Regions from separate parts of the Thermosporothrix sp. COM3 genome, predicted to be linked through region 1. Evidence: riboswitches for the same ligand, from Rfam matches in the RefSeq annotation. Region 1 holds a riboswitch; the other holds the start of a gene.
The links. A riboswitch is a leader RNA that binds a small molecule or an ion and turns the genes downstream of it on or off. The one in region 1 is predicted to bind FMN.

Region 1 (8,798 bases):
AGCACATGCGCATCGGGGAGAGGTTGCGGCTCCAGGATGCGTTGTGTGTGAGGGGCTGAAGAGCGTAAAAAATCGATCCGCTTTTGAACCTGAAACGAGCGAATATGGAGATAGATGACAATTCCCAGTGGAATCAAGAAGAGAAGCAACAGCCAGGCAAAGAAGACGAAGTATGAAAGAATAGTGTTGTTGATCATGGTAAGCAAGAGTGTAAGGAAGAAGAAATACAGCACTGCATAATTGATGTGTCTGTACGCGTACCATACCTGGAATGCATCGAAGCCTTTTGTCTGTCGCTGTTCGGGCTGCTCGCTCTGTTGTTGTACTTGGCGCATGTTTTTTCTCCAGTAGAAGCAGAATACTGATTGAAGCGGGTGCGATATAGGACTATAGAAATGTAGAATTATAAGAAATATACGTTTTTTCCTGCTATAAAGTTGAATGGAAAGAAAAAGGCCCTTCAGGAGTGCCCGAAGAGCCTCAGTTCCTACCGGAATGAACGAACAGCAGAGAACAATCGCGACCTGGATTTCACAAAGAGAGCTGTTTTCTGGCAAGCAGCTAGACGGTGTCAGGAATACCCTCGGCCGCTTTTGGGCTGTCGGTTTCCTGTTTTCGTGCCAGCTTGCTTGATCGAATGCCATACAGGAAGTAGATCAGCAGGCCAATTGCCAGCCAGATGCCGAAACGAAGCCAGGTGATCGGTTGCAGGCTCAGGATCAGCCAGAGCGAGAAGCCTATTCCGATAATCGGCAGAAGCGGCACAAGTGGTGTTTTGAAGCCGCGTTTGAGGTCAGGGCGCCGCTTCCGGAGGATGATGATTGAGGCGCAGACAATGATAAAAGCGCTCAATGTACCAATATTGACCAGCTCAGTGACAACTGCGATCGGCGTAAAGCCCGCAACCGCCGCTGTAATAATACCGAGCAGCCAGGTTGGACGATAGGGCGTTTTATGGACGGGGTGCGTTTTGGCGAACCAGGAGGGCAGGAGCCCATCCCGGCTGAGCGCGAACCAGACGCGTGCCGCAGCAAGCATAAAGGCAAAGAGCACGCTTGTAATGCCGGCCAGCGCTCCAATTGAGACCAGGGTAGAGACAAAGGGCATATGAATCGCCTGGAACGCGTTGGCAACCGGAGCCGAGTTGTTAAGTGTTTGATAGGGCACGATCCCGGTCAGTACCAGGCTGATCAGAATGTAGAAAACAAGGGCGATGCCAAGCGAGGCAAGAATGGCAAAGGGGATGTCCCGCTGTGGATTCTTCGCTTCCTCGGCTGCTGTACTCATCGCATCATAGCCAAAAACGGCAAAGAACACCAGTGCCGCGCCTCCCATGATGCCTGAGAAGCCGAACGGCGCAAAGGGGTGCCAGTTTTCGGGCTTCACAAAGAACGCCCCGATAACGATGATGACAACAACAACGGTCAGCTTAATGATTACGGCAACCGTGTTGAAGCGCGCGCTCTCTTTAATCCCTCGGGTAAGCAGCCATGCGGTAAAGAGACAGAAGAGGATGGCAAACAGGTCAACAACACGTCCGGGCCCCGTACCGGGAGCGCCAGAAATGGCGGCTGGAAGCTGAATACCAACGCTTGATAGCAAACTGTTGAAATAGCCTGAGAGGCCGATTGCCACGGAGGAAACCACAAGGGTGTACTCAATTAACAGATCCCAGCCGATAACCCATGCCAGCAATTCACCAAGCACTGCATAACTATAGGTGTAGGCGCTGCCCGCGACGGGAATCAAACTTGCAAATTCAGCATAACAGAGCGCAGCCGCCGCGCTTGCACAGCCCGCGATGATGAAAGAGATAATCACGGCTGGACCGGCCTGTGTCGCTGCTGCAACGCCGGTTAGCACAAATATGCCGACGCCAATAATCGCGCCCAGACCAAGAGCGGTCAGGCTCCAGGGGCCCAGGCTACGCTTCAAATCCTTTTCATGCTCAGCTTCTTGCTGTAGTACATCGATATCTTTCTTTCGCAACAATACACTCATAGTTGCTCACTTTCCAGTTGTAGTGTTGTGGTGCGATGTTCTCTGCTGATGTCAGGTCAAAGGAGAGAGGTATGCTGATCACCTGTGACGAGAATCCCTTTCTCATTATAAGTCATCTGGCTGAGATTGAGTTTCAGAAATGGTGCATCTTATCTCTGGTATTGTTGCGTTCTTTCCCATCCTATTCATAGAAAATGGTAAAATCGTATATACTCTCATCTGTTGAAGCCTATTCAAGCTGTGAGAGCCGTGTTCCTGGCTGAGAGGGCGAGAAAATTGAGGATCAGGCCTGTAACAGGAAGACCGGATGTTCCTTTGCTTCGGCCTCAAAAGCGGCGAGGGGAGCACCTGGGGTAGCAGAGAAGAAGGGGCGTACGATGCCAACGCGCTGAATATAGCGTTTCAGGATTGGCGCGGCCTCAGCGGGCTCCAGTTCTTTGACGCGATAGGTGGTGCCCTCTTTGCCTCGAGAGATTGTCACCTCGCCAGCAGCACGGGCATTTTTCACCCAGTTGACAGCTCCATAGGGCGCTACGAGCCAGCGGCGTCCACCTTCTTCGACCAGCGTGACAGGAATGGTGTGTAGTAAGCCACTTTTCCGGCCCCGGACCGTAAGCAGATAGGTTGTGCCAAGCGGAATCCCTGCCTTGAGAAGCCGTATGGCAATCTGATTGACTGCTTTGCGCCAGAATGAGAGCCTGTACTTTCGTTGCATTGCTGTCTCCTTTTGTGGCTGAAAAAACGTGCATTCCTCTCAATTCTTAGAACGTTCTCGCTGAAGGACCAGTAACAGAGTACGATTTCTCTCTACATGTTTTTCATTATGAAGCCAAAAAGAGGAATAGAGAAGCATAATTGTAATGATGATGACTGATGAAAGATATTCCATTGAAGATACGTATTTCTTTGTAAGAATAGTGAAGCTAATGAAGCGCTTAGCGCATGTTACACTCATCCAATCTACCTGTATAAAGCATGGCCGTATGAAAGGAGCAGTGCGCTTGAACAAGATCTACCGCTTGCATTGCGGGCTTATCCTGATTCTCTCCCTGTTTTTTCTCTCCTGCTCGTCTGGCTCGGCCCCGCAGACGGGCGCGACGCCGACAGTAACCCAACATGTAGCGACCGCTCAACTGGCGTATACAGCCGATTGGTCGAAGGGGCTGGATGAATGGAAGCCCTCAAAAGGGTGGAAGGTGGTGAAGAATTATCTGGAGACGCAGGTTCTGCCTGATCTCTCGATTACGCTTCCCTATACGCCAAAAACGCCCGATTACGCGATAGAGTTTCGCTTGCAGGTTGTCTCGGTGCCTGCAAATGGCGGGCATTATCGACTTGCAGCGGCGAAAGATGGAGAGAAGGACGGATATACTGCTGAGGTTCTGGGGCTGCTGGCCGGAGATAGTCATACCTATGCGGTGCATCCTCTGATGGAAACGCTGATAGAGCCGCAGGAGAACATGGGCTCCGCGCAGCCGCAGGTATTTGATTTCGAGCCCGGAGACGAGTGGCGTACCTATCGGGTGGAGGTGCGCGGTCCCCGGGTCGAGTTTCTGGTCAATGAAAGGCGGATGAGCGGAGCGACCAGTATCCAATCAAAGCAGCTCTCTCAGAAGCAAATCACGCTTGAGTGCAGCCGCATTGTCGCGCGAGTGAGTGATTTTCGGGTATACGAATATAAGTAGCCTGAAGGGACCGAAATTCTGCTAAATAGGGAAGAGGGCTTCAGCGGGTTCGCTTTTTTGTTGAAGCGCCAGGTACTGGACAACATAGCGCCCGAGAATATCGGTTTCAACATTTAAGAGAGTGCCCGGCTGTACCTCTCCCAGATTCGTATGTTCCCGGGTATAAGGAATGAGGGTAATAGTGAAATGATCGCTGAAAACCCCGATTACTGTCAGGCTGACGCCGTTTAACGCAATAAAGCCTTTTGGCACCACGTAAGGGCGCAGTGCTTCCGGTAACTCGATAGCAACCAGCAGAGCGATACCGTCTATTTCCACTGAGCGAACGCGCACGGTTGCTTCGATGTGGCCTTGCACGGTGTGCCCTCCGATGCGGCCACTGGCAGGCACAGAGCGTTCCAGATTGACTCGATCTCCGGGACGAAGGCTGCCGAGCCGTGTGCGGCGTACCGTTTCGGGAACCGTTTCGACCGTAAAGGAGGTGGCACCCCGAGCAATAACGGTAAGGCAGGTGCCATCGACCGCAATGCTATCCTTCTCCTCAAGATCGGCAAGAACCTTCTGTGCCTGAATGGTCAGGCTGGTTGCTGTGATCTCTTGAATGATCCCGATTTCCTCGACAATTCCTGAAAACATTCTTTCCTCCATTTCGCTATTTATTGTGAAGTAGATGCTGTTGTGTCCGCGCCATCTCGACTGCAGCGCGAGCATATTCGATTCCGCGTTCAATGCGTGCCTCGGCTTGCGCCTGTGTTTCCGCGCACATCACGCCCAGAATCACCGGTCGCTGGTAGTCCAGTGCAAGTCGCATCAGACCTTGAGCTGTTGCGTCGCTTACAATAACGTCATGTCTTGTCTCGCCCTTCATCACGCAACCGATGCAGATCAGCGCGTCATACCGCTTACTCTGTAGCATTGTCTGGGCGAGAAGAGGGAGCTCGAAGCTACCGGGCACGCTTTGAATGGTGATGGCGTGCTCCGCGACCCCGAGCCGTTGCAGTTCCTCGCAGGTCAGTGCGAGAGTTGCCCCGGTGATTGGCCAGTTGTAGCGAGCAACGAGAATGCCAATCGAGAGCTCTGAGCCGTTTTTATCCGGTGTGGGTGGAAGCATGTGTTTCATCTATCACTCCTTATCCATGAAGCATCGTCAGTGCGTGGCCCATACGCTGTTGCTTGGTAGTGAGATAGGTGATGTTATGCGGTGTGGGTGTGGTTTCGAGAGCGACGCGCTCTACCTCGATACCGCCCTGCGCCAGCGCCTGAAGCTTCTGCGGGTTGTTTGTCAGCAGACGCACTCGCTTTGCTCCAAGCGTATGGAGGATTGCAAGTGCAGATGTATAGTCTCTCGCATCGGCAGGATAACCGAGCCGCTCATTGGCGGTAATGGTATCATGGCCCTGATCCTGCAAAGCATAGGCCTGTAGTTTTGCCATCAAGCCAATCCCGCGGCCCTCCTGGGGCAGGTAGAGCAGGACACCACGTCCCTCATCAGCGATAGCCTGCATGGCTGCATGAAGCTGAGCCTGACAGTCACAGCGCTGTGAGCCGAAGATGTCGCCGGTCAGACAGGAAGAATGCAGGCGTACAAGCGGTGGTTCTGCATCGGGAGCGTGCAGATCGCCGAGTACCAGCGCCAGGGTGTGCTGACCGGTCCGATGCTCAAGGTAATCGGTGACCTGAAAGGTCGCGAAAGGTGTCGGGAGCCTGGTCGATGCAACGGGGCTGACAAGCTGCTGACGGCGATAGCTGGCGATTGCCTCAACGGTAAGAACAGGAATATTCCACTGTTGAGCCAGCCGGTGAAGCTCCTCGCCGCGGGCGGGCTCACCATGCTCGTTGAGGACCTCGCAGATGACGGCAGCCGCTTCCAGCCCGGCGATGCTCATCAAATCAACAGACGCTTCTGTATGCCCGCGTCGTTCCAGTGTCCCTTGAGTGGCGGCCCGAAGGGGGAAGATATGTCCGGGGCGTGCCAGATCCTCCGGTCGGGTGGCAGGATCAACCAGCACCCGGATCGTTCGCGCGCGGTCGTGGGCTGAAATACCGGTTGTTGTCCCGTGGCGAGCATCAACTGAGAGCGTGAAGGCCGTTCCCTGAAGGGGCTGGTCTGATTGGTCAAAGACGGGGAGCTGAAGCGTGTCCAGCCGCTGGCCAGTCAGCGCGACGCAGATTAAGCCGCAGGCATTGCGCATCATAAATGTTATTACTTCAGGAGTGACAAACTGTGCAGCTATACACAGGTCAGCCTCATTTTCTCGTGATTCGTCATCACAGATCAGAATCATGTTTCCTTGACGAACAACATCAATTGCATCTCGCACACTAATAAAGGGTGTATTCATTCTCTCTCCTCCATATTGTATCGCTGCAATTCTTCACTTTTTCAATAATTACCTGTTTTGCCCTGATCTCGCATCGCTTATATACTGGCAACAGTACAATAGCACTACCTCCTGAACGAATTGCCAGCGAAGGGGCCAACTTCTCAGTAGACAGGTGTTCCCGGGCCGGGAGACCCCCGATACGAGAACGCGCTTCAGCGCAGAAAGGCATAGCGTCCTATCGTCCGTATGTACGTACGAACGTGGTCTGCATCAACATGAAATCGGGATGATAGCCAGCAGGGAAAGCGAGCAACAAAGGGGATGGAAGGAAAGGTGTTTGTGGGCGTTGAGATGATACCCGTTTTGCAGAGAGAGCGCCGTGGTACGGCTTCTGCATGTCAGAGAGAACACAGCAGAGCATACTGTGTGAGTTGCCTTCTTCCATCCGGACTGTCACCGTCGGCCCTGGAACTTCCCCAGGTCAGCTACTATGCACAGAGACTATGCAAGCAGGTCGTGGGCTGTACCACCGGTCGGGAATTGGGAGTTTCATGTCCCTCACCCTGCCCCGAAGACATTACTATATTCAATTGTAGAGAATCACTATCTCTAAGATACCATAAAAATCTGTGTTTTGCTAGATGTCTGGCACGAAAAACACTTTGAGTAGAAAAAGTTCAATCTTCCCTGCGAGCTGGCAGGCGCTCCGTCGCTGCTGAGAGCGGACTGCCTCCTGATGGGTTTGCTTGTGCGAATCGAAAAAGAAAACGCGAAAAAGTTAAAGCCAAAGTCGAATGTACAAAAAGTACTTGCCCTTTGACAAGGAACTTGTGAAACGGTACAATCTTTGTAGCTGGTTAAGAAGCAGATCATTCTGGCAAGCGTGGAAGAGAGGAACTCATGCAATCAGCGGAACGACCACGAGGTAAGGGAAATGCGCCTCATCCACAGCGCAAACAAGCAACGTCATCGGTTCAGCAGAGTCGGAGACTGGAAGTAGCGGCAATGATTGCCGAGAAACTGGGCGAAACCGAGAAAACACCTCGCGTCCAGATCGAAAAGATTGTGCGGCTCTGGGGGATTGAGAATGCGTTGCGAGCCCTGGATGAGACGCAGCGTGTTGAAGCTGATGGTGGCTTGATGCTGCCGGATGGCTCGCGCAGACGGACACCGGGAGGGGTTTTCTTCCATCTGGTCCGGCAACAGATCCCTCCTGAAATTTTTCGGAAAATTTTTATGTGGCAAGGTGCATCTCGCAAGGACAATGAAGATGCCTCAACTACAGTACCCGGTATAACCTGGGAGACACGGTTTGGCGCGCTTCGAGATCTGGCGTCGGTAGAGAAAGGGCAGGTGCGAACGGTGAAGATTACGGTAATAGGACGTCCCGGGCGAGTAATTGAACGGGGAAGCTTTGTGATGACAGCGCTACAGGCAGCGAAGATTCCGCCTTTGCCAAAAGGGTTGCCGGTTCCGGCTCAACCTACTACCAGCTATACTTTGTTCATCAGTAAGAAACAGTGGCGTAAGGTCGCGGACGCGATTAAGGATGAGGACGATGTCTTGATTGTTGAAGGTTATCCCCATCTCGATGAGCAAATGAAGAATATTGCCGTTTTTGCTTCTAATACAACCACGAAGAATCTGCAAAGCGCTCAACGAGCAAAGCAGCCCGGCAAATAGTGCCAGTAGCGAGAACCCCGTTGAGAAGCGCTGCTCTGGTTTGCATTCTGTCAACCAGAGCAGCCCGGGCTTACAGACGCTGTCCTCGTGAGGTTTCTTGCGAACTGAAACCGGATATCGTTGTATAGAGAGATCATTTGCATCGCCTGCGAGGGAAACCATGCTCGCAACAAGTGGCATGGGCTTCCTGTTCTCTCAACTGAGGATAAAAGATGGATCAAGAAACGGAGCGCATGACAGCGGCTGACCCGGTTATTAATATTGCTGGAGAAAAGATCGCCCCTGGCCTGTTTACGCCTATAGAGTGGCTGGCGAGCAAGTGTATTTACTGGGGCATCCGCTAACGCAGTTTGCTCTCGATGGCTTGAAATACAATCTTGATACATGCATTGGAAGGGCTGATATAGAAATGATACCTGTAGGTTGCGGTTGACCTGATTGTCAACAGAACACAATCTCGAAAGCGATGACGGAGGCCGGCATCTTTGGTGCCCCAACCAAGCAGGCTACCGGTGGTTGCCACTTTTGATGTGCTCTGAATCTGGCTCAATGGAATGGTCTGATGAAAGACGATGCCGTTGAGCCGGGTTGGTTTGCCTGGCTCCAGTGGCTGCTTGCCGCTATAGAGATGAAGTCCGTTGTCGTCGATCATATAGGTGATTCTCTGTCCGGTCCGCTGGACCAACGCAAGAATCGTACAGAAGCAGATGACCAGCAGCGCGAACGTGACCCCGGGAACAATCAACCCCGCTGGCGGTGTCTTCTCGACCAGCCAGATGAGCAGCAGGCACCCTGAGAAGAAAAGCGTAATCCCGATATAACAGCAATAGAAGAACAGCCGGAACCCGACAGAGGCCCGGGGCCGGTCAAGCAGGATATTCCTCTTTTCTTGCTAACCCTGAATTTGCCGTATTCTCCGTCATCTGCTCTTTCACTGTCTTCTCTTTTATTTTTACCATGTATTGCCCTTTTTCAGCAATCATGCATCGTTTTCCGGAGACAACAGGCGGAATCTGCTGTTTAAGAGGGCCTTGAATTCCTGCTGCGGTTTCGTCTATACTAGTAACTACTATAGTGGTTACTATATTGGAGAGAGAGATGACGA
Region 2 (8,798 bases), 6.7 Mb from region 1:
GTACAGTCAGGAGAAAGTACTAGCCACTACCATCCTGAAAGACTGTATATTATAGTAAAGGGGTAGAAGAACGCCACAGGCCCGGGCCTCATAGTTACCCTTCTGGTTTGCCTTCATGACACGTTTGAATATGCAGATGTGCACAGTGATAGGAACAGAAGGGTATACAATGTACAGGGCCTCGCTTTGAGAAGGGAGCACCCGTTCTTGCAAGCAGTTCAGTCTCGTGGCGTCATCCCGGTCAACGAAATCAGGAGAGTCCTGCACAACCTGCGAAGATATAAAGAATAACAATGAAGATATATTTCATGTGAGAGGATTGACGAGCGTGATAATAGATTACAATGAGCTCATAGGTAAAACGCTCGGAACATGCACAATCCGGCGTCTCCTCGGACGAGGTGGAATGGGTGCGGTCTATCTAGCGCAACAGGCGCGGCCACGGCGTACGGTCGCAGTCAAAGTCCTGCTTCCAGCAACAGTCATGGAAAAACGACCGCGAGCAGAGTTCCTGGCGCGCTTCCGACGCGAAGCGGATGCGATCGCCGCCCTTGACCATATCAACATCATGCCAGTCTATGAGTATGGTGAGGACGAGGATATTGCATATCTGGTCATGCCTTATGTGACCGGCGGCACACTCAAGGACCGCCTGGAACAAAAAGGCATACTACCTATTGAAGAAGTAATCCCGATCATAGAACAGGCTGCTGATGGCTTAGACAGCGCTCATGCTCAGGGCATCGTCCACCGGGACCTCAAACCGGCAAATATCCTCTTTCATGCAGATGGCAGAGTCTTGCTGGCTGATTTTGGGCTGGCAAAAGTGCTACGCGATATCAAGGAAAGTGATTTCAGAACACATGGCACACCCGCGGGCCTGACCAGCGCCGGGACTATCGTTGGTACACCTGAATATCTTTCTCCAGAACAGGGCACAGGAAAGCCAGTCGACCACCGCACTGATATCTATTCGCTTGGGATCACCCTTTTTCAGATGCTCGGAGGCACTGTTCCTTTCACCGGAACCTCTCCTGTAGCAATCGCGATCAAACATACGCTTGAGCAGCCGCCCTCACTTCGCAAGCTGAACCCTAAAGTGACCCCTGAAATGGAGGCCGTTGTCTTTAAGGCAATCGCCAAAGAGCCGGAACAGCGCTATAACAGCATCGGTGAGCTTGCACGTGCCCTGAAAATAGCAGCAGAGAACGCAAAGCGACCACCGGAGACAAATCTATCCAAATTTGTCGATATGCAGACCATCACACCGCCACCGGAACCCAAACCCTACACCCCCGACACTGCCGGTATCGATGATGCAGAGACGCGGCTGGAACTGGAAACAACCGGGCCAATGGCAACACCTCCATATCCTGCCGGTGGACAGCCGCTTCGCACCTCGTCACAACCGGCAGAAATCGGGATGGGAGGAAGCCCCTATAGCGCGCGAACTGTTGCCCATACGCCGACCAGAATACCGCCACAGATCGCACCACAAACGCCATCACGCCCATTAGAACAGGGACAGCCGCAACCTGGCCCTCAGCTCTATAGTTCGCAGAAAGTGCCCTCTGCTCCTTCTTATAAGAACGGCCTGGTCTATCCTCCGCCACAAACGCCACCGGTTCCGCCAGCGACACCTGTTCAGCCGAATACCATACAACAACAGACAGGCGCCAGACGTCAGCCACGCTTGATGGTAATGCTTGGTGTCCTTCTGGCGCTCCTGGTAATCGTTGGCGGACTGGCATCCTATTTCTATATCCTCAATGGGAATAACAAGGCCAGTAGCACACCTCCAGGGGGAGCACAGACCTCGCTCAACGCTACCGCCACAGCAACAGCACAGGATAAGAAGCCGCTCAAAGAGCTTCATCTACCCTCACCCATCGTCAATGCAGGCGAACGTCTTTACGGAACAGAACAACCGGGCCCTGATTGCGATCAGCGCGGAGGGAAATGGAAGACAGTTGCAGGCCTCACCGTCACCTGCAATGACACTGATGTTACCTTGCATGCCGGAGGAAACGCCGGAGGACTCTTGCTTCAGAGCTGGCCCAATCAACCACAGGGATTAACAAACTATGTTATCCAGCTTCAGATCAAGGCCACAAGCGGCTCGTTCGGGGTGATCTACACCAATGAGGACACCAATAAGCTCTATGATGCCTTTGTCTTCAATGAGGCTGGGGCATGGGTCGCGGAGGCTCATGACGAGAATATGCAGGTGAAGAATAGCATGACATCTTCCCCGATAGCGTCGGGTATCTCAAATCTGCATGATGAAATCACCATCGCCATTCAGGTGCAGGGCGGCAATGCCACAATGCAGATTAAAGATGCCTATAATGGTAATGCGATGAATCAGGTCTCCTCCTCTTATGCCTGTGGTATTCTTGTTCAGCCAGGCTCAAGCGTGGTCGTCAAAAACGTCGCCATTTATGCATACTAAAAGCTCCAAGAAGGAAGCGTCCGGGAACAAGACCCCGGACGCTTCCTTCTTTCTGTCATTGATCATATTACAAAACGTAGCACCATCAATACTACGGGGAATGGCTTAGTGAAAAAGGATAAGAACAATCATTTATTCGAGCACGTCTACGATACTTTCGAACTCATCATCGCGATCCCGCTGTTCTGAATCGGGAAACCAGTTACGAACGCGCTGAGCTGAGATAACTCCTTTCGCTTGACGTACCAGTGATGATGGATCGTGTTCCGACGAAGCAGCAACTACTTCAGCTTGCACCTGATCGGGAGGACATTTTTGAAGCTCTCTTGTGATCGTATGCAGTGCAGATTGCAAGCTTTTGATCGTATTGAGAGACTCCGCAGAGGTACTGATGCCAGCCTGTTGCGCCTTCTCAAGATTTTCACGCAAGGTCTTGACCTGACTCGTGAGCTGTTCTTGCAAACGGCGTAGCTGCTGGCACCTTTCAGGTTTATGCGTCATTACACCCTCGCTCTAATGCATTTGCTCATTTGAGACATTTCCCCCTCTGCAAAGGGGTTCACAGTACAATGCCTTTATACACTATCAGACACACATTGTGCAATGCAAATTCGTCCACACAGCCCTTTTATCTTATCACAGCCATGAGACCACTTTCAAAAAGAAAGGAAAACCAGGGTTTCAGCCTGTACCATTGGGAGCGAAACTCTGGTTTTCCTTTTCAATCAAGGGCAAAAGTGCGCTACTCTGCCTCCTGCTGCTTGCTAGAGCACAGTACTATTTGTATAGGCCTTCTGCAAATCCTTCACCGGCGAAATCATCTTCTGATCTACCATAAAGCGAGCCGTCGCTTCCCAGACCGCCGGGTCATTATAGCCAAGTTTGCCCTTGCCCTGCCATGTCGGGATAGTCGCCTTCAGCACTTCCAGGGCGCCAGCTGTATCAGTCAGGCCAGGCACATAGCTCTTGCTGATCGTGACCGCCTCTTCGGGATTCTTGATGACATCCTGCAACCCCTTCAGCGTCGCCTGTACAAATGCCCGCACTGTCTTCTCATCTGTACGCAGCATCTCCTCGGTCGCGACAATACCATTCGAGACCAGCGGATAATTCTCCGAGACCGCGAAGGTACGCACCTTGACCCCGCGCTTCTGCAACTGAAGCGGCTCATTGTTGGAGTAGCCCATAATAGCATCAACACGGTGCGCCAACAAGGCCGGAACCTGCGTAAAGCCGATTGACTGAATCTTGACATCGGCCTTTGTCAAATGTGCCTTATACAACAGCGCCAGTAGCCCCACATAAGAGGCCCCGTATTCTCCCGGAACCCCGATAGTGTGTCCCTTGAGATCCTCAAGCGACTTGATCGACGAGTCCTCGGGCACAATCAGGCTCACCGGATACTTTTGAAAGATTGTCCCGACATTCACGGCATTGACCTTTTTCTCCCGGGCAGTCAGGAGTTCATCCCCACTGACAAACACAAAGGTGTTCTTCCCGGCAACCATCGAGCCCACCAGATCAGGCACAATCCCATGATTGAAGGTGACATCCAGACCAACTTCATTATAATACCCCTTACTCTTGGCAACATAGAAAGGGGAAAACTGCACATCAGGAACATACCCCAGACCGATAGAGACCTTCTTCGCGCCGGGGGCAGGAGTTGCAGGGCTTCCTGCTCCGGTAGAGGTGGCTCCTCCACACGCAGCAAGCAGCAAGCCCAGGGCGAGCACCAACATAAGCGCTGATGACAGCGCAGAGATTCGACGACGTACAAACATCTGCTTTATTGACTCCGTTCAATCCAGTAATCATGCAACCGGAAAATACCGGCTATCAGTAGATGATCTTCGCCAGCTTTCCCAGTAGCCACGTACTGCCATAATATGCCACAGCCAGAACCACTAAGACAAGTAAAGTAGCGAACATAAATGCGGTATTATATTGATTCTTGGCAACCAGCAGTAAGGAGCCAAGCCCCTGATCGCCGCCCTGCACAAACTCGCCTACCAGAGCGCCTACAACCGAAAGCGTTAACCCGGTGCGAATCCCTGCCACGATTGAAGGCAATGCCAGCGGGAACTCGATATGCGCGAACATTGTCCAGCCTGATGCCCCCTCAACTCGCGCAGCATCAATTAACGGCTTTTCAATTGTTTGAATACCAAGCACGGTATTCACAACCATTGGGAACAGCACAGTGAGTGCGCAGACATACATGTTGGGAATCCAACCATACCCCAACCAGAGTACCAGCAAGGGGGCTATCACGATCGCCGGGATCGCCTGTCCCGCCGCCAGATAAGGGTGAATAGCCGCAGCCAACAGCCGCGACTTCGCCAGACCATAGCCAAGCGGGATCGCAATAACCAGCGCCAGCACAAAGCCTAACAGGCTCTCTTTCACCGTCACCAGCACGTTATTCAGATAGAGACCAGAAGCGATACCATCATTGAGAGCGGTAAACACATCCTGTGGTGCGGGCAAGAAGAGCGCATTTATCTGTCCCTGATTGGTGCCCAGATACCAGCCAAGAAACAACAGGAGCGCCAGTACCAGAGGAGGCACAACGGAAAGCAAGATGTTCGCGGTACGAGCATGCTGACGGGCTCTTTGATGCCGCATACGTGCGGCAGAAGTCATTCCATGTGGTTGCTGCTCAAGCAACGCCTCATCCTTGATTGGTGAAATCACACTCATTTACATCCCTCTCGGTAGTTTTACAGACGGAAAAACACGACAAGACACAGCTTGTCCGTCGAAAGCCACCGACCCAGGGGGAAATGTTGCGAGGGGAGATACATGGCGATCGCGCATAGCACACACAAGATATGCATGTTTCATGCGATACAGCACGCACACCTTATGCACATATATACATATATAGAAACGCTATGCCTCTCCCTGCTCGAAAGTGCAGGAAGATACGATCTCTTTTCAACCTTCTCCCATCCGGACTGTAACCGTCGGCTCTGGAACTTCCCCAGATCCACTGCATACTGCAGGTCGCGGGCTTTACCGCCGGTCGGGAATTGGAAATTCGCTTTCCTCACCCTGCCCCGAAGGTCTTTTCTTCAGCCATAGTATGCCACAAAAGGTCATAGGCATGCAAGGAGAGATCCATCCCCTTGCATATACCCGAGCTTAGCGATTTTCGACGCGATGGAACGATTCCCCATACAGAGAACCAATTTTCTTCCCTACCGAAGCAGCCCAGTAGCGCAGCATTGGCACAATAGCTTCAAAATCAGCAGAAACCTGGCTGGTATGTGCTCGCAGCGCCTCTAGTTTCGTTTCAAAAGTCTCGGTAATATCGACATAGTGGTTCTCCACGGGAGCGCCCACAATGTAAATCTCCGACACCTTATGCGGCTTCAAGCCTTCTGCCAGCAGTTCAGGGAAATCCCAGGGATTCTGCGAGGCCGGGTAGAGAGCCGCCAGCGTCGCTTCACCGGCAGCCAGATGATCTGGATGATGGCGCGGAATGCTCAATTCTGGAACCCAGGTCCGCTCAGGAGACTGGCAGATCACACGCGCAGGCCGATATTGTCGCAGCAGCCGCACAATATCTTTGCGCAACTCCAGCGTTGGCCGCAACATGCCATCTGGATACCCCATAAAGATGACATCTTTCACACCGAGGATACGGCAGGCGTTCCGCTGTTCTTGCATTCGGGTCTCGGTGATCTGGCGTCGAGCTTCCGGGCTCACATCAGTGGCATCATCAGAACCACCACTTCCACCATCTGTACAAACGACATAGTACACATCCCATCCCTCGCGCACCCAACGCGCAACGGTCCCAGAGCATCCGAACTCGGCATCATCAGGATGGGCCATAATAACCATAGCGACTTTATTCTGTTCTTCCTGTACGCTCACTTGTTTCTTCCTCACACTCTTTTCATACAGAAGGCCTGAAAAAGAAGGGCGCATCAACACCCTTCTTGCTGACATCCAGAACCCTTTATTCTCAAGCATATTATATGCAAGCAGTTCAATTCTGCACACCGTCCAAAAGGACAAAAACGGGCTCTAAGATTTTCCATCAACATTGAAGCAAAATAGTGTCCCTGGACAGGATCTCTTTTGACCTCCTGGTATTTCTGTATAGCTATAGAAACAATCGAGCAACGAAAAATATGCCGCCCTCAGCAACAAAGGCGGCATATTTCTGAGCGATCGCAGAAAGATCAGGCAAGCAATGTCTGTTCGCGATGTGGACCAACGCCCACACTATGCAGCGGGACCTCGGTCAGCTCGGTCAGGCGATCCAGATAGGCCCGAGCATTGCGCGGCAGATCCTGTAGCGATTTCACCTGACTGAGATCCTGCTTCCATCCCGGCAGATACTCATAGACCGGCTCGCACTGCTCATGAATAAACGGGTCAGGCAGATCCTGCAAGATCTCTCCCTGATAGCGATAGGCTACACACACCGGGATCTCATCAAAGGTATCCAGCACATCCAGCTTGGTGATTGCCAGGCCAGTACAGCCATTGAGTCCGGTGACAAAGCGCGTCACGACCGCATCAAACCAACCAACGCGCCGTGGACGGCCCGTTGTCGCCCCATACTCGCCCCCAAGCTGGCGCAGATGTTCGGCCTCTGAACCTTGCAGTTCGGTTGGCATTGGCCCTGTGCCTACCTGCGAGCTATAGGCCTTTGCGACGCCGATCACCCGATCAATCCGATACGGAGGAATACCAGCGCCAACAGCGGCCCCCGCCGACGACGGATTTGAGCTGGTTACAAAAGGATATGAGCCCCAGTCGATGTCCTTCATCGCGCTTAGCTGACCTTCCAGCAAGATATTTTTCCCTTCGCGCAATGCTGTACGCACCAGAGGCACTGTATCAACAATACGCGGACGAAGCTGCTCTCCCCATTCCAGACAGGCAGAAATAAGCTGCTCTGCATCAAATGGCTGCTGCCCATACACATGCGTCAGGATTGTGTTATGACGACGCAAGATAATCGCCAGTTTGTCGCGCAAAACATTTTCATAGAACAGATCACCTATCCGAATGCCGATGCGAGCCACTTTATCCGTATAGGCCGGACCAATCCCACGGCCAGTAGTCCCGACGCGATACGCACCACGTGCCTCGTCTTCCACCTTATCCAGCAACTTATGATAGGGCATCACCACATGAGCGCGATCAGAGATCAGCACATGGTCGATGGGAACACCTTGCGCTGCAATCTCCTGAAGCTCCTCTAGCAGGGCCGGAGGATCAATCACGGTTCCGGTGCCCAGAATGCAGGAACAGGTAGAATTAAAGACACCCGAGGGGACGAGATGAAGCTTGAACTCCCCAAAGCGATTGACCACGGTATGGCCTGCATTGCCCCCGCCCTGAAAGCGCATACAGAGCTGAGCATCCGCACTCAACAGATCGACAAGTTTCCCCTTGCCTTCATCGCCCCATTGTGTGCCAACGACAACTGTAACAGTCATAAGATATGCTCCTCAAAACGTAGTCAGGCCAAACATGCCTGAAAATAATACAGCAACTAGCGCAACGACTCATCCAAAGCAGCCGGAAGGTGAATCGAGCGTGAGCCCAATGTAGTGATCGCCACCAGGCGCTCAGCATCCGCCTCGGGCAACAAGCGCCGCCGCAGCTCGACCAGATGTGCCCCGAATGCTTCTTCCAGGTCATCCGAGAACCGCTCATAAATCGCGGCAACATATGCCTCATCACGTATCAATTTTTCCACGAGCCGTACCAGAGTACGGTTTTGCGTCACCACACCAGTTGCGGGCGCGTCAAGCGATGCCACCAACGCCTCTTCAAAATCAACCGCCAGCGCCACCAGATGGCCACTGACCACCTTCTCCGGTCCCTCGTGCTGATAAATCGTTGCGAAGTCGGCCTTAGCTTCACCAAAGAGATTCAGGATAATAGTGCAGCCACGGTCTCGCGCATCACGTAGTGCGTCGGCCAGCGCTTCCAGATCTTCCGCCCAGAGGCTGGCCGCAATGCGATGTTGTGCCGCGTTCACCAGTTCAAGCAAACGTGCCTCAATACGACCTCGCTCGTTCAGCTCCCAGTAATGCCCAACGGCATCGGGCTGCTCAAGCGCAGAGAGCTGCTGTTCCAGCGCCCGGCACCGTTCCTCCGTTTCGGCCTGAATTCGCTTCAACAAACGCGCAGGAGGAACAGGCGCATACCGTACCGGTTCCGCACTGACCGCAGTTACCCGTTCTTTCGCCGCCAGCGTCTCCAACGCCTGATAGGTATTTGCCCGGGGCAAACCTGTCCCTTTACTGATCTCATAGCCGGTAGAGAGGGGATGCTGAAGAAGATAGACATACACCTGCGCTTCGGCCCCGGT

Region 2: linked by a shared signal. The riboswitch ahead of KTH_RS31090 (ABC transporter permease) and the one ahead of ribB (3,4-dihydroxy-2-butanone-4-phosphate synthase) in region 1 are both predicted to bind FMN.

The regions. Positions count from the first base shown of each region.
Region 1 covers NZ_AP019376.1:547,507-556,304, reverse strand. The annotation lists gene KTH_RS02465 (hypothetical protein) at 1-335, opposite strand, end outside; gene KTH_RS02460 (amino acid permease) at 562-2,001, opposite strand; gene KTH_RS02455 (nitroreductase family deazaflavin-dependent oxidoreductase) at 2,285-2,716, opposite strand; gene KTH_RS02450 (LamG domain-containing protein) at 3,003-3,686, shown strand; gene KTH_RS02445 (riboflavin synthase) at 3,708-4,322, opposite strand; gene ribH (6,7-dimethyl-8-ribityllumazine synthase) at 4,339-4,806, opposite strand; gene ribB (3,4-dihydroxy-2-butanone-4-phosphate synthase) at 4,817-6,028, opposite strand; FMN riboswitch at 6,440-6,590, opposite strand; gene KTH_RS02430 (phosphorylated adapter RNA export RNA-binding domain-containing protein) at 6,911-7,693, shown strand; gene KTH_RS02425 (hypothetical protein) at 7,906-8,037, shown strand; gene KTH_RS02420 (hypothetical protein) at 8,034-8,438, opposite strand; gene KTH_RS02415 (TrmB family transcriptional regulator) at 8,792-8,798, shown strand, end outside.
Region 2 covers NZ_AP019376.1:7,256,024-7,264,821, reverse strand. The annotation lists gene KTH_RS31105 (serine/threonine-protein kinase) at 329-2,452, shown strand; gene KTH_RS31100 (hypothetical protein) at 2,585-2,953, opposite strand; gene KTH_RS31095 (ABC transporter substrate-binding protein) at 3,217-4,236, opposite strand; gene KTH_RS31090 (ABC transporter permease) at 4,292-5,155, opposite strand; FMN riboswitch at 5,392-5,526, opposite strand; gene KTH_RS31085 (PIG-L deacetylase family protein) at 5,600-6,304, opposite strand; gene KTH_RS31080 (adenylosuccinate synthase) at 6,649-7,917, opposite strand; gene KTH_RS31075 (TrmB family transcriptional regulator) at 7,974-8,798, opposite strand, start outside.